3 regions of the Intestinimonas sp. RTP31139st1_F5_RTP31139_211217 genome follow, and region 3 is predicted to be linked to each of the others. Evidence: riboswitches for the same ligand, from Rfam matches in the RefSeq annotation. Region 3 holds a riboswitch; each other region holds the start of a gene.

Region 1 (7,545 bases), on a different contig from region 3:
CCGCGCCAGAGCTGCGGCCAACCCCGGCAGTAGCTGTTTTTCCGTCACCGGCTTTACCAGATAACCTCCCGCTCCCAGATCTCTGGCTGCGGACACCAGCCTTTCGTCCGACCGCCCTGTCACAAAGAAGACCAGCTCCGCCAAATGCTCCTTTCGCAGGTAGGCGGCCGCCGAAAGGCCATCCAGATAGCGCAGGGGGATATCCAGAAAGACCGTCTCCGGCCGAAGCGCCTCACAGAGCTGGACCAGCTCCACGCCGTCGTTGGCTTCTCCGGCGACCGTATATCCGCCCCGCTCCAAAATCCCCCGCAGTCTCCCGCGGTCCTCCGCGCTGCTGTCTGCCAGGACAACATAGTTTCCCTTTGCCTGCATATTCCACCACACATCCCCCAAGGGGCCTTTCAACAACAAAAAAAGCGCACTCAAACACCGGACGGGTGCTCAAGACGCTTCCGCACATCTCGCATAACAGGCAGATCCGCTCTTTCGCGTGACCCGCTTGACGTTATTTGAATTATACACAAACCTTGGGCTCTTGTCAATGTTTCTTAGGCCTTTTGCCGGGAATTTTCCCAGTGGAAGAGGGACGCACCCGCGTGCGCCCCTCCCCCAACGGACTTTCTTTTCTAAAGAACGCCCAGAGCCCGGCTTTGGATCTCCAACCGCTTGTCCCGCTCCGCACGGTTCGCCGCAGAGAGCTCATGTACCAGCCATTCCGGAGCGATCCTTTCCACCAGCGCCCGTACGGCGGGGGTGGTCCATGGGCGATGGGTATCGATGCTCAGGATATGCTGATAACTCTGGCAGAACTGCTCCGCATAGTCCACCGGCCAGGGGTCCGGCAGGCTGCCTGTGTGGGCCTTTACATAGGCGCCGCTGAGGCTCTGGTGGAGGTGGATTCCCCGGACCATGCTCCCCAGCCCGCCGTGCTCCTCCAGCATTCGGCTGACCCAGTCCGCCCCTTCCTCCTGTGTCCTGAGCTCCAGGTTCGCATTCATCAAATGGCCGGTATCCAGCATAATGCCCTTATTCTCATACTGAATGCCATCCAGCAGGCGCCTGGTAAGCGCCGGCATTGTGAAGGTGAAGCCCGGCCACCACTGGTTCTCCACTAGGAAGGCCAGTGTAAGATTTCGGCCCGAAAGCAGCGTGTTGATGACCTCCAGCGCCGCGTCGACGACCTCCTGATGGTTGTGCTCCCAACGATAGGTATAGCCCTCCTCCACGGACACATCCGAGACGTGGAAGACCACATACTCGGCCCCCCACTGCACCGCACGGTCGAGATCCTCGGAATAGAGCTTCAACAGGGTGTCCGGCCCCTCCGGTCCGCCGTAAAAGGAGGTCCATGCGGTCGCGCTCCCAAACTTGCGGGTCAGCGCCCTCCGGTCCGCCCGCCAGAAATCCAGCCAGTCCGGGAAGAAGGTCAGATGGTATCCCACATGGAGATGCTCCGGGATGTTCTCCGGCAGGTCTTCCCCGCCCCAGATCACCTCCAGCCCGTCGCAATCAAAGTGTCGGCAAGCTGCCTCCAAGCTCCTGGTCGATGGATACTCCGCCAGCGTTCCAGCGGTCATCGGCATACTGATCAACTTTTTCAACCAAACGCCTCCTTTCTCTCACATGAACTGAAAAAAAGCCGTGGGACACCCCCTACGTCGGAGCGCCCCACGGTCTTCCCACAGGTGGATATTCCTGGTATGGGCGGGCCCCGCAGTGGCAGCTACGGGCCCGCGTCCTTCTTCGGATCGCCATACCAGTCCAAAGGGAGGTGAAGAAGCCACCTGACACGTCACATAAGGAGTGAGCGCCGACAACAAAAAAGCCGTATCCTCTAACAAGGATACAGCAATAGCCCTGTGGAAGTGACACAGGGGCTGCACCCTCCTAAGCGCGAGGAGGTTTCTCGTGCGCCATACACAGGCAGGTATTCTGACTTAGGTGTCAAACGCGCTCCCCGCCTTCCCAGAGTTCTCACTCCAGTGACATCTTGGGGGTCCGCTTCACCAATACAGCAACGGCTTTGTGCGGGATTCTCACCCGACTTCCCTTTTGAGCAAATGGGATCAGCACCTGCGTACCACTTATGATTCAGTTGTCAGCTTGGCTGATTTTATTATAATCTCCTCTTCAACCCCTGTCAAGGGGAAAAGGAAAAATCTGAAAGACAATATCCCCCCGCCGCCCAATGGGCGGCGGGGGGATGGGAAGGAGGTCCCGCTTCCTTACTGCCAGTCGGCAGGGAACACGGTATAGGCGTATTTGGCGTGATCGGGGGTGCTGAAATGGATATGGCTACCCTTGGGGATGTAGATGACGTCTCCGGCATCTCCGCCTACCACACGCCCGTCGATCTTGATCTCCAGACGGCCTTCCAGCACGATGTCCCACTCGTCATAGGTCAGGGTCCACTCGAAGTCGGCTCCGTCGGTGAGCTCCATGATGCCGCAACCCATGCGGGGCGCCTCTTCCAGAGTGGCCACATCCTTGAGCTTGACGTCGTTCCGCCCCTCAAAGGGCTCCAGCTTCACGGTGGAGGTCTTGACGCTGAGTACGCCGCTGGGATCCACGTGCTTCTCAAAGCCACAGCCGCAGGAGGACGCGGCGGCCGTCTCCGAGAGGACCTTTTCCACGATGCTGCGGATGAGTTCTTCACTTACATTCATAGCGATTCCTTACCTTTCCAGGCGGTCTTGTTGTCAGAACTTTACGTTCTCGATCTTAGCCAGCAGTTTGGGGGCCAGAATATTGGCCACGATAATGGCGGTAACACCAGCCACCAGCTTGCCCACGATCACAGGGAAGATCATGTCGGGGTTGTTGCCGGCGGTAAAGCCCAGGTGATCGCCGAACACAAAGGCGGCAGACACGGCGAAGGCCACGTTCAGCAGCTTGCCCTTCGGGTTCATCTCGCCCATGATGTTGAACATGGCGATGTTGTTGGCCAGGTTGGCCACCATGCCGGCAGAGCCCTGCTCGTTCATGCCCAGAGCGGCACCGATCTTCTCCAGGGGCTTGCCGAAGGTACGGGTGATCCACTCCACCATGGGGAACGCGCCGATGAGGACGATGGCGATCTGACCGCAGGTCAGCAGGCCGCTGTCCAGGCCACGGGAGCCGTCGGCGGGGTTCTCCACCATGATGTGGAACACAGGGAACATGATACCGGTGATTTGCTCGAACACCGCGATGGCGGTGAGGGCGGTGATCACGATGGTAACGCCGGTGCCGAACTTGTTAAAGCCGTTGATCATGGGGCCGGGGGCGAACCACAGGCCGAGGACGATCAGGGCCGCGATGATGATTACGGGGATCAGGTTCTGGATGATGGTGATGAAGTTGAGGTGATACTCTGGGGCCAGGGTATTCATCATCAGGCCGCCGACAATACAGCCGATGGGCACGGTGATGAGACCGGCCAGGACGCCGGCACCCAGATAGCCACGGTCTTCCTTCTTGATGATGCCCAGAGCCACGGGGATGGTAAACACGATGGTGGGGCCCATCATGGTGCCCAGAATCAGGCCGGCAAAGTTTCCAATGGCTACGTCGCCCTCGGCCAGCTGCATGGCCAGAGGATAACCGCCCATGTCACAGGCCAGCAGGGTGGTGGCGAACATGGCGGGGCTGGCTCCGAAGATGCCGTAAATGGGCTTCAGGATGGGGCCCAGCAGCATAGACAGCACCGGGGCGGCCGCCACAACGCCGGCCATGGACATGGCCAGAGGGCCCATGGCGTTGAAGCCTTCCTCAAACTTTTCGCCGTAACCCAGCTTGTTGCCGCAGATCTTATCGATGGCGCCCACGAGCATGAAGATCATCATGATCATCATGATCACGGAGTTGATGGAAATACCGGAGATCCATGCGGAAATACTCTCGGTAAAGACACTGGGGTCGGCAGCAGCAATCAGTTCACTAAAATCCATATTATGCTCCTTCTCCTTCTCTTGATGAATCGGTTTCGGAGGGCTGCCCCTCCGTTTTGCTTACAGCAGGGACTGGAACAGCTTAGGCGACGGCCTGGGGATGACCGTGGTGCCCACCAGGAGCTCCGCCTCCCGCTCCGCCGCGGCCACAGCCGCCCGGACCGCACCCACATCACCGGTCAGGGTCACATAGCCCTTGCCGCCGATGGCGTAGCCGATGCGGACCTCAATGAGGGTGATATTGGCCGCCTTGGCAGCCACATCGGCGGCCGTAATGGCGGAGGCCACAGAGTAAAACTCCAGAACGCCCACGGCGCCCGGCTTTTCTACCTGCGTGGTCATGCTGATGGCCTGAATGACCTGAGGGTGCACGTTGGGGAGGGTCAGGGTGTCCACCACGCACTCTCCGCCCCGCTTGATTCCCTCAGCCATGGAGGCTTTTACGTCGCCAGTGTCGCCGGCGATCAGGATCATGTACTTGCCAGGGCAGACGGTGGAGGAGCGGATGAGGTCCACCTGGGCCGCCTTCACCATGTAATCGCAGGTTTCGATGCCCCTGGCGATGCTGTTGAGTTCCACCATGCCGATGGCAAGTCTGCTGGCGTTTCCCATGCTTCTCACTCCTTCCGACCGCGGATGCGGGCGCCTTTTTCGGTGATCTCCTCCACCACGCCGGAAATGCTGGCGTGGATATTCGCAGACAGGCCTTCCGCCGCCTGCGCCAACAATTCGCCTTTCTCCACATGGTCGCCCGCTGCCTTTACCGGGATTGCGGGCTTCCCAATGTGCTGTGAGAAGGGGACGAACACTGTCTCTGGGTGCAGTTCCTTACACGTATGGGCGTGGAGACCGTAATATTGGCTGAGGCCCAGACGAGCCACCAGCCGGTCCGTGGGCGTGTGCCGCTGATCCACAAACTCTCTTGCCTGCGGCTCCATGTTCCGCGGGACCTGGATACCACGGGAGCGGAGCTGCCCTTTGATGTACTGGTTCACTTTTCTCGGAGAGAGCCCCATGGGGCAGGCGAACATCTCACAAACGCCGCAGTCGCAGCAGTTTGCCGCATCTCCAAACGCCCGGAGATATTCCTCGTTGTCCTCCATCCTCTCCTCACGCCAGAGATTCCGCATCACCAGATTGGGGCGGATCTGGTGACCAATGAGGTAGCGGGGGCAGAGGTCGGTGCACATGCGGCACTGAATGCAGGCGCTTCTGGTCTGATGCCGGATGGCTGCCATAGGGAGTGCCGCCCGGCGGAACAAATAGTGGTCCTTGGGAAGGACAATGATATTGCCAGTAGTCTTGGTGACCACAGCCGCCTCAATGGCCGCCTGGTCCTCCAGAACCTTGCCCATCATGGGTCCGCCCAGGATCAAAGAATACGCGCCGATGGTCGGCTCTGCCGCCGCCACACACTCGGTAATGGCGGTGCCCACGGGAACGTGGAGCATGATGGGAGCCTTTACCTCGCCCACCACGGAGAGGAACTTATCGGTAACGTTTTTACCCTGCAGGGCGTCGAAGATATTGAGCAGGGTGCCCACGTTGTCCACTACGCATCCCACGTCCAGTGGGAGGCCCCGCTCCGGGACCGAGCGGCCCGTGACCTGCTGGACCATGGTCTGCTCGTCGCCTGCGGGATAGAAGGTCCCCATCTCAAATATCTCCACTTGGGCGCCCATGCGCCCGATGGCATCGGAAAGTGCGGCAATCTCAGCCCTATACTTTCCTTTCAATGCGATCACCGCCCGTTCGGCCCCCAGATGGGTGGCCACGGCGGCCACTGCGGCGATGATCTCGTCCGCATAGGTGCGGCACAGATATTTATCTGTCTCGATGAGAGGCTCGCACTCTGCGGCGTTGACCACAAAGCATTCGGCCTTGGCGTTCAGCTTGACGTGGGTGGGAAACCCAGCGCCGCCTGCGCCGACGATACCGGCTGCCTTGACTGCTTCGGTCAGATTCATGCTTTCACCGCCTTAATCCCTTACCTTAGTCCAAAATGCTGGAGTCGATCTCCTGGTCGTCCACGATACCCACCACAGTGGCGTCAACGGGGACCGCCATGTCCCCGGCCGCGCTCCGGGCCGAGCTTCCGCCGACGATGATGACCGTCTCGCCCACACCGGCGCCGATGATATCGGCGGCCACGATGGGCGTCTTGTCTTTGGAGCCGTCCAGGATATTGATGGGCTGCACGATGAGCAGCTTATAGCCGGCCAGCTTTTCCTCTTTGCGGGTAGCCCAGATGTTGCCGATGACTTTTGCGACTTTCATATGCTGTCCCCCTGTTTGACTGTTGGGCGGCCAGGCCCGGGAGAGCGCAGGGCGCTCTCCCGATCCCCGGCGTCATCACGCCTCGTCCTTGACGATGCTCATGCCGCGGTCTTTGGCGGCGTCCTTTGCAAGGGCGGTGATGATACATTTCTCGCTGATGCGGATACAGGTGACCCCGGCCATATTGGCCTCAATCAGATCCTTTTCGGTGAGTACCCGCTTGTCGATGCGCAGTTCCTTTTGCTCTGCGCACATCGGCGCCGAGCAGGCGCACTCCGGCACCGCAGGCGCTGCCGCCGGAACGGGGGCGGGTTCCGCCGCGCCGAGAATGACCTGTTCCAGGCTGGCCTGCGCACAGACGACCACGCCGGAGGCCACCAACAGATCCAGCTTCTGCTGCATCATATGATAGTAGGCAGCGGGTGCCGTCTCCTTGTACTGGTACAACTCCACCTCTTCGGTGGGAACGTAGACCTTTTTACCTGAGAGGATGGCTTGGGAGGCAAGACGGGTATATGCGCTGTCACAGGTGCCCGACGCCAGCTTACAAAGGGCGTCGCAGGTCAGGTTGAAGAGGATCACGGCCTCAAAGTTGTTCAAATCCACTTCATAGTGGTGCATGAGCGCGCAATCCGTGCTGTAGTGGGCTTTCAGGGCCTCGCTTTCCAGCATGGCATGGCAGGCTGTACCGTGATCCTGGGTGAGGATCAGCAGTCCTGGCTTGTCGCCGCAGTCACCGCACTCCCCACAATCGGCGCTGCCGCCTTCCGCTTCTGAAATCTTCTCGGCTACGCGCCGCAAGATCTCATCCACGATAGCATTATGATCCATGCCTTCCCCTCCTTTCTAAAAACATTCAGATTTTGCAGTTCATGGCGATACCCGCAGGCGTCACCAGGAACGGGTTTGCCGGCTTGATGGTCCTGATCCCCGTCTCTTTTTCGAAGATCTTTTCGATCCCCGTCAGACAACAGGTGCCGCCGCACAGATAGATGGCGTCGGTGTGTTCCTTATCGATATAGCGGTTCACAATGGACGCCATCTTCTCGACGACCGCCTTTACCACCGGCAGAATCTCCTTGTGGCGGGAATAATCCTGCTTGATGGCCTCGGCCTCCTGGAAGGGGACGTGGAAATTTCCCGCCAGTACCAAGGTGAGATGGGTGCCTCCGGTGGGCTCATCCTCAATCTGGACCACCTTACCGTCCTTCAGGATGGCAAGGCCGGTGGTCCCGCCGCCGATGTCCACCACCACGCCATCCTCGATCTGGTAGATCGAGTTGGCGGCGGAGGGCTCATCCAGGACGTTCGTGACCTCGAATCCGGCCCCCTCGGCCAC
Region 2 (7,545 bases), on a different contig from region 3:
GTCTCCGACGCCGTGGCCATCGAGGCCGCCGACGGTGAAGCCGCCTCCGCCTATGTCAATGTGCTCGCCGTCGAGGAGGGCCGTGAGAATGATCCCGCCATCCAGGCCCTGGCTGCGGTCATGACCAGCCAGGAGGTCAAGGACTTCATTAATGACACCTATGACGGCGCCGTGGTCGCCGTATTCTGATCAAATCCCCATGGGAGGACCCGCCCGCCCTGCGGACGGGTTTTCCCAACGTCAAAAATCATACTAAATTGGAGGGAATACTATGAAAATCGCCCCTGTGCTCACCGATCTGATCGGCAACACCCCCCTGCTTGCCCTGGACCGTTACGCCCCCGGCACCCACATCCTGGCCAAGCTGGAGTACTTCAATCCCCTCTCCTCCGCCAAGGACCGGGCGGCCCTCTATATGATCCGTGACGCCGAGGCCAGAGGCCTTCTGAAGCCGGACACCGTCATCGTGGAGCCCACCAGCGGGAACACCGGCGTAGGTCTTTCCTACATTGCGGCCATCCGGGGCTACCGCATCATCCTCACCATGCCGGAGACCATGAGCCTGGAGCGGCGGAACCTCTTGGCCGCCCTGGGAGCTGAGCTGGTGCTCACCCCCGGCGCCGAGGGCATGAAGGGCGCCATCGCCAAGGCGAACGAACTGCTCACCACCCTGCCGTCGGCCTGGATGCCCGGCCAGTTTGACAACCCCGCCAACGCCACCGCCCACTATGAGACCACCGGGCCCGAGATCTGGCGGGACACCGACGGGACCGTGGATATTCTGGTGGCGGGCGTGGGAACCGGCGGCACCCTCACCGGCGCAGGACGCTTCCTGAAGGAGCAGAAGCCCGGCGTCCGCCTGGTGGCGGTAGAGCCCGCCGAATCCCCCGTCCTCTCCGGCGGGAAGGCCGGCCCCCACAAGATCCAGGGCATCGGTGCCGGCTTTGTGCCCAAGGTCCTGGATCTGTCGCTGGTGGACGAGGTCCTCACCATCCCCAGCGTGGAGGCGCTGGAGGCCGGAAGGGCCCTGGTGAGGACCGAGGGGCTGCTGGTGGGCATCTCCTCCGGTGCGGCCGCCCGTGCGGCCGCGCTCCTGGCCGCACGGCCTGAGAATGCCGGAAAGACCATCGTCGTCGTCCTGCCGGACACCGGGGAGCGCTATCTCTCCACAGAGCTTTTCCGGAGAGACTCCTGACGACGGCCCGCCGGGCGGAGCACCCGCCGTCTCTCCCTGCTTTTCCAGGCCGCCTGATCCAAGCAGCATCAAGCCAGAAATGAGAAATGAGCGCCGCAGAATAAAAATTCTGCGGCGCTCACGCTGTTGATTCCTATTTTACCTGAAACATGTTGGTCATATCCAGGGTGATCTCGGTGGTGTAGGGATTCAGGAGCTCGTTGAATATCTCCAGGCATCCCTCCCGATCCAACTGATAGCACCAGGATACGCCGTTATAGCGCGCGTCTCCGTCGCCGGGCAGGGTGCCGGTGGAGACCCCGGTGCCGAAGTCCACACCCACTGCCTGGGTGGCAAACCAGGCGATATCCGTGGCCGACAGATCTGTCTTTACGTTCTGGGTGAAAATATCCACAAAGTTATTGAAGAGGCTCAGGCTGGACCAGGAGAGGACTTTTTTTGCAATGGCGGTAAGCATCTTCTGCTGAGTCTGGGTCCGGCCCACATCGGTGTAGCCGCTGCCGTCATTGTTGTGGCGAAAACGGACCACCTCCAGGGCCTGCTGGCCGTTGAGATGCTGCATCCCCTCCTTGTAGTGGATGTAGAGCTCCTGGCCGGGGGTGGAATCATCATAATCCATATCGCAGGGGACGTAGAAATCAATGCCCCCCACCGCATCCACCAGGGCCTTGAATGCCCTGATGTTCACCGTCATATAGTGGTCGATGGGGATACCTATGAGATCGGAGACCGTCTCTTTCAGCGCCTCGATCCCGCCGGAGCCATAGACGGCGTTGATCTTCGGAAAGCTGCGGTCTACCAGGGTATCTCTGGGGATGGAGACCACGCCCACCTTCTGCTCCGCTGTGTCGTAGGCCGCCACCATGATGGTGTCGGTGTTTCCGCCCCCCACGTCGGTGGCGGCCAGCAGAAAGGTATAGAAGCCCTCCTTGCGCACCAGGGGCACGGGTGTGGGGGTGGCCGTGCTTTCATCCTCCGGCGTGTCCGGATCGTCGGAAGCCGGGGCACGGGAGGGGATTGAGGCGGTCGGAGGCGCCGCCTGTTCCGGCGGGCGGACCAGGGCCTTGAACCCGCAGAAAAACACCACGATGAGGACGGAGACAGCCACGGCGGTCCGGTACAGCGCCCGGCCAAGCCGCCGCACCCCGGAGGCCTTTCGCCGTTTCTTTTTCAGTAGACGCCTCGCCAAACTCCGCTCACCCTCTCGATTATGTCAACGGATATCAGTATATCCGCTCCACGGTCGTTGGGCAAGCAAAAGTTTTATATTTCACAAAATTTTTATCTTTTTCCCCGCAGGCGGAGGATCGGGTCCATATCCTGTTCCGGCGCCGTGATCGGCTTCCGGTGTCTGACCGCCCTCAGTCCTCGATGTGGATAACGGCCACCGGGCATCCGTCGGCCGCCATCCTGACCTGCTCCTCATTCTCCCCGGTCGGCGCGCGGTATACCTCCGCCAGTCCGTCGTCCGCCATCTGAAAAACCTCCGGGCAGGTCCCGGCGCACAGCCCGCAGCTGATGCACCCATCCCGATCTATCATGACCTTCATCTCTTACTCTGCCTCCTTGTTTTAACGGCCTGTTCTGAAATCCTGGAATCATGCCCGCCGCCAGGGCGCAGCCGTCCCGGCGTTTGAGCGGGCCCGCGCTTTTCAGCCAGGTCTCAGGTTCCCGCATAGTATGGCTGCGCCGCGTTCAGGCTATTCATTTTTCCCATAAGCCGGTAAAAACAAACTCCCCCCATCCTGCGGCCCGGAGCGCAAGGAAACGGCACGACAAAACGTCGTGCCTCACTTCTTGTTTTGTTGTTGGTTCGAGCGGCGATATGGCGCCGCTCCGCTCACAACCCGGCGCAGCGTTCGTGATTGGGAAAGGGGGAGGAGGGGAGCGGGCGGATGACGTTTTTTTGCCATAGGCAAAAAAACGTCGGAGCAAAGTTCACTTTGCTCCGACGTGGTGCGGCTGGCGGGAGTCGAACCCGCACGCCCATACGGACACAAGCACCTCAAGCTTGCCAGTCTACCAGTTCCAGCACAGCCGCAGATCACAGCAACTCAACAAGCTGCCTGATTATTATATTGCGTTTGGCCCTGTTTGTCAACTCAATTTTTTCTCCCGCACGCAAAAAAACAGCGAAAAAAGTGTTGACACCGGGGACATCCTATGGTAGTATATTTCTTGCGCTGAACGGCGCAAAACCACTTGCGCGAGTGGTGGAATTGGTAGACTCGCTGGCTTCAGGTGCCAGTGTTCGCAAGGACGTGCGGGTTCGACTCCCGCCTCGCGCACCACGCCGGAGCAAAGTTCGCTTTGCTCCGGCTTTTTTATGCCCGCGGCAAAAACACACGCCGTCCGTCATCTTTCGACATTTTGTGACTTTTGCAAAAATAGGACATCCCCCCTTGACTTTTAATAGTTATGTTTGTATAATAAAAGACAGCAGAAATCCAGAAATAACCTTATAATTTTATAATGTGCATTGTGCCCCTGCGCCTGGGACCCGGGCAGGCTCAGGGATAAGGGAATTTCGGTGAGACTCCGGAGCTATTCCGTATCCGTGTGTGCATGAGGCTGTTGTTCGCGGCGTGAGCCGGCCATTGGGAGAATCCTGAGAAGGTGGAGCAGCAGACGTGGGCCCCTGTGCCGGGGCCCGGAAGCATAAGCCGGTAGACCTACAGTGTTCGAGACCGCGTCCGCGTTGTGCGGGTGCGGAGATTGTCTACGGGAACAAACGGCCGTGACGAATGGAAGTACATTCGTCGCGGCCGTTTTCTATTTTTCGGGCGTGGCCCGCGGCTTTCTAGGGGCCGCCGGAGCGCCGGTGCACCTTGCAAATTCAATAGAGAAAGGAGACATGCCCACAAATCAACTGCGATCCCGTTCCCAAAATATATGTATGTGAAAGGAAGGGTAACATGCAAACGAAACTGAACCTGAGAAAAGTCCTCGCCCTGGGCGCCACCCTGGCTATGCTGGCCACCAGCGCCCTCGCCTCCTCCACCAGCTCCTGGCCCGTCTACGGCGGGAACGCCAACCACAACAGCGTGGTCAGCGGTGCGCCCACATCCATCGCCACCGGCTATCCCAAGCAGCTCAACCTCACCAGCACCACCGGCTGGGACGGTGTGGACAACGTGCCCGTCATGCAGACCGTGGACGGCGTGACCTACGCCTATGTGCTCTTTGACGGCTACGGCACCAACGGCGCCCAGGTGGTGAAGGTGAACTGCGCCACCGGCGGAGAGGTTTGGCGCACCACTGCCCAGCAGACCCCCGGTTCCCTCAACGCCAAGAGCGGCTTCCAGCTCTCCACCCCCTATCTGGACGACAGCACCGGCACCCTCTATGTGGGCGTGATCAGCGCCTACACCTATGATCCCGACACCGACGAATACCTCCAGAACAGCAAGAGCAAGATCCTGGCGCTCACCAACCTGGATGCGGCCCAGCCCACCGTGAGCGAAGTGCTGATCAACATCGACGGCCAGATCAACACCCCCATCGTCAAGTACGGCAGTTACATCTACTTCGGCACCTGGCCCGGCGGCTCCAACGCGGGCAAGTACTACCAGGTGGACGTGAGCACCACCAGCTATACCTATAAGACCTTCACCCCTGAGAGCTACGGCTTCTACTGGGCCGGGGCCGTGTCCGACGGCACCAATATCTACTTCGGCAGCGACAACGGCAAACTGTACTGGCGCAAAGCCGGCACCAATTTTGACTCTTCCTCTGCTGGCGGTGTGCTGGACCTGACTACCGCCGCAAAGGGCGCATCCGACGCGGGCAACGTCCGCTCCACCGTCATGCTGGACGGCGATAAGCTGTACTTCACCAGCCAGGGCGGCTACCTCTGGTGCTGCTCCTTTGATGAAAATGACGAGGCGCTCTCCATTCAGTGGAAGGTGTCCCTGGATGGCACCTCCACCTCCACCCCCACCCTGGTGAAGACGACCAGCGGCACTACCACCACCGTCGATATCTACACCGGGTACTACTCCGGCTTCAACGCCGGCGGCGTCCAGGTGACCTCCTTCACTCAGGGGAGCGCCCCCACCGACAGCAGCGTGGCCACCATCGCCACCGGCTTCCCGGTCCAGTGCTCCATCCTGTACAGCGACGGCTATGTGTACTTCAACACCAACTCCGGCACCGGCTGCGGCTTCTGCTACCCCGCCAGCGGCCGGAACCTGACCGCCACCAGCGGTTACGCCTGGAAGACCGCCAACGACACCTACGCCCTGGGCGGCATGGCCTGTGACAACGGCTACCTCGTCTTCGGCAACGATAAGAATCACCTGTACGTGGTGAAATAATCCTAGGGACCGTCGCCGGGGCGGGTGACCGCCCCGGCGACGGATTTTCCCATATTCTGGAGAGGTGAAGGAATTGATGAAAAGGCGCCTACTGTCCCTGTTCCTGGCCCTGACCCTGCTCCTGTCCCTGTGCGCCCCCACCGCCTGGGCCCTGGAGCCTACAAGCGAGCAAATCAAGTTTGTCATCGACCTGACCGGCTATACCGGTGAGATCACGAATAGCCTTCAATATACGCCCTCTGGTTCGAGCTCACCCACTCCGATCAGCATCACTCCCGGCCAGAAAAACGAATTCTTCGTGGAGAGTGGCGGTGCTTTTGCGAATACGAAGCTTTACTTGGCCACTGCACCGGCTAGATGGACCGTGTCGGTCACCGGCCTGGCGGATTGGAACGAATATCTCGTAGGGGCTACCCTGTATTTTAACAAAAATACATCCAGCTCTAGCAATCGAATATTTCGGACCTCGGAAAATTTTTTGCAATTTTTTGGCCGTTCAATAGATAAAATACTGGGGCCGGGAAATTGGGGCTCTGGCGGTCAGACCGTCGTGATCACCCCGGTCTTTCCCACGAGCCAATATTCTCTCACCGTAGGCTCCAGTGACGAGAACAAGGGTACTGTCTCCGCCACCGTTGTGGGAACCGACATCTATGAGCTTCGGGCCACGGCCGGCGAGGGCTACTCCTTTGACTACTGGCGCAACAACGCCTACGACGCATATCCCGACGACCCGGTGTATCAGATCCGGGAGAACCCCTATACCACCCCGGAGCTGACCCAGGATGCGCGCTACACCGCCTATTTCCGGAAGAGCCATATTCCCACCGTGTCCGCCTCTCCGGCGGAGGCGGGGACCGTGTCGGCGGAGCGGGTGCGGGACGACACCTGGAAGCTGACCGCCTCCAACAACGGCGCAACGGGCTATGTCTTCCAGTGCTGGAACCGGGACGGCTATGCCCAGAACGACCCGGTGTACCGGCTGACCAGTCCGACAGCGGAGGTGACCCTGGACGGGGACGCGGCCTACACCGCCTACTACGTCCCCCAGCAGGTCACCGGCGTGGCCATCACAGGGGCCGGCTGGGGCTCCAGGGGCTCCGCCGCCGGGGACCTCCCCATCTATGCGGGGACCCGCGTCACCGTGTCTGTCCGGATCGAGGACAACTCTCGCGTGCATTTGAGAAACAGCCATTTGGCGGTGTACGCCGGGGACCAGGCCGCCGTGGAGGCCGGAACCGCCGCCCTCCTGGCCCAGGAGGACAGCGGACAGTTTGGGCTGCCCAGTACCATTTCCGTGGCGGTGTGGCCCCAGGGGGTGGAGCGGATCACCGCCGTGGCCTGGACCGACGGCTGTGAGAAGCACTACGACACCATGGCCGTAAAGACCGCCTCCGCCGGGGACGCGCTGGACCTCACCTGGCTCTCCTCCCCCCAGGCGTACCGCACCTCCGCCGGCTCCGCCACCAGCCACCCCGCCTTCTTCGATGTGGCGGCCTTCGTGGACCGGCAGACCGGGCAGCCCGCCGTCTACGCCGCCGGCATCGGCGGCGTGTTCGAGCTGGACTACGGCGGCAAGACCGATATGGTCCCCATGGCCGGCATGGAGGACCTGGGCAGCGGCGGGGACAACATATCCGTAAGCTCCTACGCCCTGGCGGTGGGGGGCCCCGACGCGGGGGATCTGACCGCGCTGGTAAAGAAAGTCACCACCACAGGTTCCGGCATGGACAGCACCGTCACCTTCTCCTATGAGCTGCGCCGGTACGACGCTTCTCAGGGGGCCTGGGCCGTGGTGGAGGGCTCCCGGATGGCCAACGAGGCGCTGTATCCCGATCTCATCGGTATGAACGTCTACGCCCTGGTGCTGGACGGAGACGACGTGTGGACCGACAAGGCCCACTGGGACGGCGCCGCCTGGACGGCCCATGGCTATCACTTCACCGCCTTTTTCAAGGCGGGGGACGGCGCCGCCTATGCCATCGCCAGGAACGCGGACTATACCTATTCCTCCTACCGCTATGACGGCGCCGC
Region 3 (7,545 bases):
AGAACGGGTTGACTGTCCGGACCGGAAACAGAAACGATCGTAAAGCAGACCGGCTTGCCCACGCGGGACAAGATGGCGATCTCCTTGGTGGTTCCTTCCGCCACGCCCAAAGCGGTGTCCTCTCGGGGAATACGGCCCGTAAAAGGGCCTACGGCAACGGTCAAATCGTGGTCCGTGCTGCAGGAGAGGGCGCGGCCCTCTAAAATCATGCCCCGGTCCCGGGCGGAGCGAAGCGCGGACACTGTGGCGCAGGCGGCCAGATTGTCCGGAGCGGTCAAGCGTCTGCCCTCGGGGAGAAAATGACTGATCATCCCGATCATTCCTTTCCGATACTCCGTTTTTTTGCTGATAAGCCACTATATGCGGGGGGACACCCGGAATTGACAGGGAGACCCGGGGAACCTATAATAATACCATCCGTTGTGGCGGCCCCGGAAGAGGATGTCTTTGTCCGTAGGGGTGAGCGCTTTGTCATTTTGCGGCAAAAGGGGAATCTTTTCAGGAGGCGATAAGCATGGATGTCCGACTGGGCGATGTGTTAGAGATGAAAAAGGCGCATCCCTGTGGAAGCAGACACTGGTTGGTGCTGCGGGTGGGGATGGATTTTCGCCTCCGCTGCCAGGGGTGCGGGCATGAGGTCATGCTTCCGCGCAGCAAGGCGGAGAAGAATATCAAAAAAATCCTGCACAGTGAGGGGAACGAAGCATGAAAGAGTATTGGAGCAGGCGAATCCGGGATGCGGTGCCCTATGTGCCGGGTGAGCAGCCCAGGGGCAGGACGTTTATCAAACTGAACACCAACGAAAACCCCTATCCCCCTTCGCCCAAAGTAGTGGAAGCCGTAAAGTCGGCGGCGGGGGAGGGGCTTCGGCTCTATCCGGATCCGGAATGTGCCGGGCTGCGTGCAGCCGCCGCCAAGCTCCATGGGGTAACACCGGAACAGGTTTTCCCGGGAAATGGTTCCGATGAGGTCCTGGCTTTTTGCTTTCAGGCTTTCTTTGATCCGGAGCGTCCGATTCTTTTTGCGGATATCACCTACACGTTTTATGCTGTTTATACCGACTATTTTGGGCTCAAAGCCTGGCAGATCCCGCTGGATGAGGATTTTTCTCTTCCGGTGGAGCGGTTCTGCAAGGCTGAAAACTGCGGCGGCGTGGTCATCGCCAATCCCAACGCTCCTACAGGCCGGTCGGTGGACCTGGAGGATATCCGGCGGGTGCTGGAGGAGCATCGGGATGTGGTTGTGCTGGTGGACGAGGCCTATGTGGACTTCGGCGGCGTATCGGCCGACACATTGCTGAAGGAGTATGACAACCTGGTGGTCGTGCGCACGCTCTCCAAAAGCCGCGCGTTGGCCGGACTGCGGGTGGGCTATGCGCTGGGCAGTCCGAATCTGATCTCCGGGCTCTGTTGTGTGCGGGACTCCATCAACTCCTATACAGTGGACCGTCTGGCGCAGGCGGGAGCCGTGGCGGCGCTGGAGGATGGGCCCTACTTTGAGGAGATGAGAGAACGCGTAATCCGCACCCGGGAGCGGACGGAGGAGCGGCTGCGTGCAATGGGGTTTGCTGTCCTGGAGTCCAAGGCAAACTTCCTGTTTGTCAGCCATCCGAAACGCACCGGAAAGGCGCTGTTGGACGGGCTGCGGGAGCAGGGGATTCTGGTGCGCTGGTTTGACCGGCCCCGTATCGGCAACTATCTGCGCATCAGTGTCGGGACGGACGATGAGATGGACGCCCTCCGTGCAGCCCTCAAGGCGCTGACGGAGGGCTGAATATGCGCTATGAAGGTGATATCTACCGTCCGCCCGGAGAGTGGAAGAGCTATCTCCTGCAGACCACGGTGGGGTGTTCTCACAACACCTGTACGTTTTGCCGGATGTATCGGGGGAAACGGTTCCATATCCGCCCTTTGCCGGATATCCTGGAGGATATCCGCATGGCAAAAGCCTGCTATGGGGACCTTCGTCGGGTGTTCCTCTGTGACGGAGATGCGATCATCATGAAAACGGAGGAACTGCTTTCGATTCTGGACGCCCTTTATGACGCCTTCCCATCCCTGGAGAAGGTGACCACGTATGCTGGGCCGCTGAGCACGCTTTCCAAAACACCGGAAGAACTGAAAACCCTGCGGAAGGCCGGGCTGACCCGTGCCTATCTGGGAGTGGAGAGCGGAAGCGACGCGCTTCTGCACGCGGTCAAAAAGGGGGCGGACGCGCGGCAGATGCTGGAGGCGGGAATCCGTCTCAGGGAGGCGGGCTTTGACCTCTGGGTCATGGTGATCCTGGGTCTGGCCGGCCCTGGTGAGGCTGGGCGGCGGCATATTCTGGATACTGCGGCCATGATCAATGAGATGCGCCCCAGGCATCTCTCGGCGCTGACGCTGACGCTGTATCCGGGCACAGATCTCTATCAGGAATGGAGAGCGGGAAGATTTCAGGCGGCCACGGCGCGGGATACCCTGCGGGAGGCACGATTGCTCATTGAAAAGCTGGAGGTGGACCCGCTCCACTTCACCTGCGACCATGCCTCCAATTACGTGCCTCTGAAGGGAAGCCTGCCCGAAGACCGTGCATACTTTCTATCCCGTCTGGACCAAGCGCTGGAGAGCGGTACTGGGATGCGGCCGGAGTGGAGCCGGGGACTCTGATGGAGGGACGGAAAAATGGGAGGGACAGGTGGAGAAGAATGCCTTTACTTCCTGCGGGTTACTTGTTATAATAGATAGGAAAACAAAATACGGAGTATCGCATTGGTGCAGCGACGCAGCTGCTGAAAAGGGAAGTCCGGTGAAAGACCGGCGCAGTCTTACCTCTACTGTAAGCGTGGACGACGGCGTACAAAAGCCCATTGGTAATGATCGATTGCCGAGAAGGGACGCCCGAGGGAGAAGCGCAAGCCAGGAGACCTGCCGTGCGGAATACACAAGCATGACTCTTAGGTGGAGAGCGGCAGTGCCATGCCCGTTTTCATGGTCCCTCTCCGCCCGGAGAGGGACCATTTTTTGTCGGGAGGCGGCGTATGGGCACCTTTGAACACTATATCTCCGTTGGCCGCGGCCGTCTCCGCTGCGGGTATACGACCGGTACCTGTGCCGCCGCTGCGGCACGGGGGGCGGCGGAGCTTCTGCTCACAGGGGAGATGCCCGCTCTGGTCCGGGTGGAGACGCCCGCCGGCATCCCTGTGGAAGCCGAGCTCTTAGAGCCGGCGTCGGGATGCGGATGGGCCTCCTGTGCGGTCCGGAAGGACGGGGGAGATGACCCGGACGCCACCCATGGCACCTTGATTTTTGCCAAGGTGGAAAAGACGAAAGCCCGCGAAGTCACCATCGAAGGCGGGGTGGGCGTAGGGCGGGTCACCCGGCCCGGACTGGACCAGCCGGTAGGCGAGGCGGCCATCAATCATGTGCCCCGGGAAATGATCCTTCGCCAGATGGAGGAAGTACGCCGGAAGGCGGGGTACTCCGAGGGGCTCCGGGTGGAGATCTCCGTTCCGGCAGGGGAGGAATTGGCAAAAAGGACCTTTAATCCCCGGCTGGGGATCACAGGGGGCATTTCTATCCTGGGGACCTCCGGCATTGTGCGGCCTATGAGTGAAGCCGCACTTATAGATTCCCTGCGTCTGGAGCTGGACATGCAGGCTGCGGCGGGGGCGGGAGACATCGTGGTGACTCCTGGTAATTACGGCGAACATTTTTCAAGGGAAGTTCTCCACCTGTCGCTGGACCACTGGGCCACCTGCTCCAACTATATTGGAGAGGCCATTGATCACGCAGCAGGGTTGGGATTTCGCAGCTTTCTGCTGGTGGGCCATCTGGGCAAGCTGTGCAAGGCTGCGGCGGGAAACATGAATACGCACTCCAGGGTATCCGATGCCCGGCGGGAGACCCTGGCGGCGCATACGGCCCTGTGCAGTGGGGACCGTACTGTTGTGGAGGCGGTGTTTCTGGCCATCACCACAGACGAAGCAGTTGATATTCTGGACCGCGCCGGACTGCGGGAGCCTGTAATGGCATCCCTGGCCGGTGCACTGGACCAGAGGCTCAAGGCACGGGCGGGAGAGGATATGGACATCGAGGCCATTTTTTTCTCCAACAAGCATGGGATACTGGGCCGGACGCCGGGAGCGGAGCGGCTGGCCGCGCTCCACGCCCCGGACTGAGACCATTTCAAACGGAAAGGAAGAGGAAACTATGATCCACTTTATTGGCGCGGGCCCCGGAGCCGCGGACCTCATCACTGTCCGCGGCGCACGGCTTCTGCGGGAAGCGGATGTGATCATCTATGCCGGCTCTCTGGTAAATCCGGCGCTTCTGGAGAACAAGAAGGAGGACTGTGCCGTCTATGACAGTGCCTCCATGACCCTGGAGGATGTGATAGATGTGATGAAGGCCACGGAGGCATCCGGAGGCACCACCGTTCGGCTCCACACCGGAGACCCCTCTCTTTATGGGGCCATCCGGGAGCAGATGGACCGCTTGGACGAGCTGGAGATCGCCTATGACGTAACACCGGGCGTATCCTCTTTTTCCGGTGCGGCGGCCGCGCTGGAGGCGGAATATACCCTTCCGGAGGTGTCGCAAAGCGTCATTATCACACGGATGGCAGGCCGGACGCCGGTCCCCGAAAGGGAAAAGCTGTCTAAGATGGCCTCGCATGGCTGCACAATGGTGCTGTTCCTCTCCACAGGACTCCTCGAAGATGTGGAGAGAGAGCTGATGGAGGGCGGATATGAACCCGATACCCCGGCCGCGATTGTCTATAAGGCCACTTGGCCGGAACAGCGGGTATACCGCTGTACGGTTTCCACCCTGGCCCGGACGGCAAAAGAAAACCAGGTTACCAAGACGGCCCTTATTACCGTGGGAGGCTTCCTGAGCGGCCAGTATGAGCGCTCCAAGCTCTATGATCCCGGATTTACCCACGGCTACCGGGTGGGGAACGAATCGTGAGACTGGCGCTCACCGCCTTTACCGCGCGGGGAGCGGCACTGGCCCAGGCGCTGGCGGAGAAATTGACGGGACTGGGAAACCGCTGCATGATAGCGGTTCCCGCACGGCTGAATTTGGCGGTCCCGACTTACGAGAATCTGGGCGCGTGGACGGGAGAACGCTTTGCCGACTGCGAGGGAATCCTCTTCATCGGTGCCAGCGGCATTGCGGTCCGGGCCATTGCTCCCTATGTGAGGGACAAGTTCACCGATCCCGCCGTTGTCTCGGTGGATGAGGCAGGGCAGTTCGCGGTACCGCTCCTCTCCGGACATGTGGGAGGAGCAAACGACCTTGCCAGGACTGTGGCGGCGATAACCGGCGGCAGGGCGGCTGTGTCCACTGCCACGGATGTAAATGGAAAATTTGCCGTGGATCAGTGGGCAAGGGAGCAAGGTTTTTTCCTTGACGGGAAAGAGGCGGCAAAGTGTATTTCGGCGGCCCTGCTGAGCGGTAAACCAGTGGGACTGAAAAGTGATTTTCCTATACAAGGAGAACTGCCGGACGGGGTGATAGAGGGTGTAGCGGAGTTGGGGGTTGCCATCACGCTGGACGTTGCCGCCGCGCCCTTTCCCATGACGCTGAGGCTGATCCCCAGGGTGTTGAATCTGGGGATCGGATGCCGCCGCGGCGTGACGCCGGAGGCCATCGCCGGAGCGGTGGGGGAGGTGTTGCGTGCTCACCGGCTTTCACCGAAGGCGGTCAGGCAGGTATGTACCATTGACCTCAAAAAAGGGGAGGCGGGACTGCTGGCCTTTTGCCGGCAGTGGGGACTGCCTCTGCGGACCTTTACTCCACAGGAACTGGCGGAGATTTCCGGCGAATTCACGCCTTCGGAATTTGTTCGGGGCGTCACGGGCGTGGACAATGTCTGTGAGCGTGCCGCTGTCCGGGCGGGCGGTGAACTGATCGTCAGGAAGCAGGCTGGGGGAGGCGTTACCGTAGCGGTGAGCCGTGAGCCCCTTGTGATATCATTGGAAGGAGAGAGCGCATGAGAGTGACCGTAGTGGGTTTGGGCCCCGGCGCGGGCCGGGACCTGACTGGTCGGGCGCGGGAGGCGCTGGAACAGGCCGAACTGATCATAGGTTATACCGCATATATCGAGCTGATTCGGGAGGAGTTTTCCCACAAAGAGATGCGCTCTACCGGTATGCGCAAAGAGGTGGACCGCTGCCGCGCGGCGGTGGAGGAGGCTGTGGCTGGAAAGGATGTGGCCATGGTGTGCTCCGGCGACTCCGGCATTTATGGTATGGCCGCACTGGTCTATGAGGTGGCTCAGGAATATCCCCCCATCGAGATCGAGGTTGTTCCGGGCATTACCGCCGCCTGCGGCGGAGCCGCTGTGCTGGGTGCCCCGCTGACCCACGACTTCGCGGTGGTATCCCTGTCGGACCTCCTTACGCCGTGGGAAAAAATCGAGCGGCGGCTCATCTGTGCGGCCCAGGCGGATTTTGTGCTCTGCCTCTACAATCCGGCGAGCCACAGCCGGCCGGACCATTTGAGGCGTGCCTGCGATATCCTGCTTGCGGCGGGAAAGGCGCCGGACACGGTCTGCGGCTTTGTGCAGAACATCGGCCGGGAGGGAGAGTGCGCCGTGCTTACGACGCTGGCGGCGCTGCGGGACACGAAGGTGGATATGTTCACCACGGTCTTTATTGGCAGCAGCCAGACCCGGGTGCTGAATGGGAAGATGGTAACGCCGCGTGGCTACCTCCAGCGGGAGAATTGAGCGGAAGGAGAGGGGAAACACCCATGCATATTCTGCTGTTCGGAGGCACTTCCGAGGGACGTGAGCTTGCGGAATGGCTGGCGGGAGAGGGCGTGGGCGTTACGCTCTGTGTGGCTACGGGATATGGGGCCTCTCTGATCCCCAGTGATCCCCGCATCCGTGTCCATACCGGCCGGTTGGACCGATCCGGCATGGAGGGGCTGATGAGGGAAGGTCGCTTTGAACGGGTGGTGGATGCCACACATCCCTATGCCGTGGAGGTCACCCGAAATCTCCGGACTGCGGCAGAAAACGCCGGGCTTCCTTATCAGCGCCTCCTGCGGGATGGCGCGGTCAAGGGGGACTGGATCTGCGTGTCGGATCTGGCAGGAGCGGCGGAGCGGCTCACAGCGGTTGAGGGCGGCATTCTGCTCACCACCGGGAGCAAGGAGCTTGCCCCCTTTGCCGTGCCGGGGCTGCGGGATCGCTGCTTTCCACGGGTACTGCCCAGCCTGGACTCTCTGGGGCGCTGTCTGGAGTTGGGCTTTTCGCCCGCGCATGTTCTGTGTATGCAGGGGCCCTTTTCCAAGGAGCTGAACCTGGCGATTATCCGCCAGTATGGGATTGGGGCGCTTGTGACCAAGGCGTCGGGCGGGGCCGGCGGCTTTTGGGACAAGGTGGAGGCCGCACGGGAAGCTGGCTGCGCCCTCGTGGTGGTGGAGAGGCCCTGTCAGGAGACAGGAAGGAGCCTGGAAGAGTTAAAAACGGATTTCAAGGAGGCGCTGCGGTGAAACCAAAAGTATGCCTGATCGGCGTGGGAATGGGGAACCCCGCCACGCTGACAGCAGAGGC

The links. Region 3 has a riboswitch for cobalamin ahead of cbiD (cobalt-precorrin-5B (C(1))-methyltransferase CbiD). Riboswitches for the same ligand answer to the same signal wherever they lie in the genome.
Region 1: linked by a shared signal. The riboswitch ahead of ABUA09_RS16890 (apurinic/apyrimidinic endonuclease family protein) and the one ahead of cbiD (cobalt-precorrin-5B (C(1))-methyltransferase CbiD) in region 3 are both predicted to bind cobalamin.
Region 2: linked by a shared signal. The riboswitch ahead of ABUA09_RS12335 (PQQ-binding-like beta-propeller repeat protein) and the one ahead of cbiD (cobalt-precorrin-5B (C(1))-methyltransferase CbiD) in region 3 are both predicted to bind cobalamin.

What each region holds. Positions count from the first base shown of each region.
Region 1 covers NZ_JBCOAQ010000051.1:4,221-11,765, reverse strand. Annotated here, with positions in the region: gene ABUA09_RS16895 (ANTAR domain-containing response regulator) at 1-372, opposite strand, end outside; gene ABUA09_RS16890 (apurinic/apyrimidinic endonuclease family protein) at 627-1,601, opposite strand; cobalamin riboswitch at 1,906-2,092, opposite strand; gene ABUA09_RS16885 (EutQ-related cupin domain-containing protein) at 2,226-2,666, opposite strand; gene ABUA09_RS16880 (ethanolamine utilization protein EutH) at 2,700-3,929, opposite strand; gene ABUA09_RS16875 (BMC domain-containing protein) at 3,990-4,541, opposite strand; gene ABUA09_RS16870 (4Fe-4S dicluster domain-containing protein) at 4,547-5,896, opposite strand; gene ABUA09_RS16865 (EutN/CcmL family microcompartment protein) at 5,922-6,206, opposite strand; gene ABUA09_RS16860 (hypothetical protein) at 6,282-7,037, opposite strand; gene eutJ (ethanolamine utilization protein EutJ) at 7,063-7,545, opposite strand, start outside.
Region 2 covers NZ_JBCOAQ010000021.1:23,529-31,073, forward strand. Annotated here, with positions in the region: gene ABUA09_RS12305 (MetQ/NlpA family ABC transporter substrate-binding protein) at 1-189, shown strand, start outside; gene cysK (cysteine synthase A) at 272-1,195, shown strand; gene ABUA09_RS12315 (LCP family protein) at 1,329-2,384, opposite strand; gene ABUA09_RS12320 (ferredoxin) at 2,557-2,745, opposite strand; tRNA gene ABUA09_RS12325 (tRNA-Leu) at 3,150-3,236, opposite strand; tRNA gene ABUA09_RS12330 (tRNA-Leu) at 3,400-3,486, shown strand; cobalamin riboswitch at 3,658-3,889, shown strand; gene ABUA09_RS12335 (PQQ-binding-like beta-propeller repeat protein) at 4,111-5,511, shown strand; gene ABUA09_RS12340 (S-layer homology domain-containing protein) at 5,588-7,545, shown strand, end outside.
Region 3 covers NZ_JBCOAQ010000001.1:48,962-56,506, forward strand. Annotated here, with positions in the region: gene ABUA09_RS00220 (S1 RNA-binding domain-containing protein) at 1-311, opposite strand, end outside; gene ABUA09_RS00225 (DUF951 domain-containing protein) at 515-709, shown strand; gene hisC (histidinol-phosphate transaminase) at 706-1,773, shown strand; gene ABUA09_RS00235 (B12-binding domain-containing radical SAM protein) at 1,776-2,648, shown strand; cobalamin riboswitch at 2,734-2,928, shown strand; gene cbiD (cobalt-precorrin-5B (C(1))-methyltransferase CbiD) at 3,020-4,159, shown strand; gene cobM (precorrin-4 C(11)-methyltransferase) at 4,191-4,949, shown strand; gene ABUA09_RS00250 (cobalamin biosynthesis protein) at 4,946-5,980, shown strand; gene cobJ (precorrin-3B C(17)-methyltransferase) at 5,977-6,714, shown strand; gene cobK (precorrin-6A reductase) at 6,738-7,484, shown strand; gene cbiE (precorrin-6y C5,15-methyltransferase (decarboxylating) subunit CbiE) at 7,481-7,545, shown strand, end outside.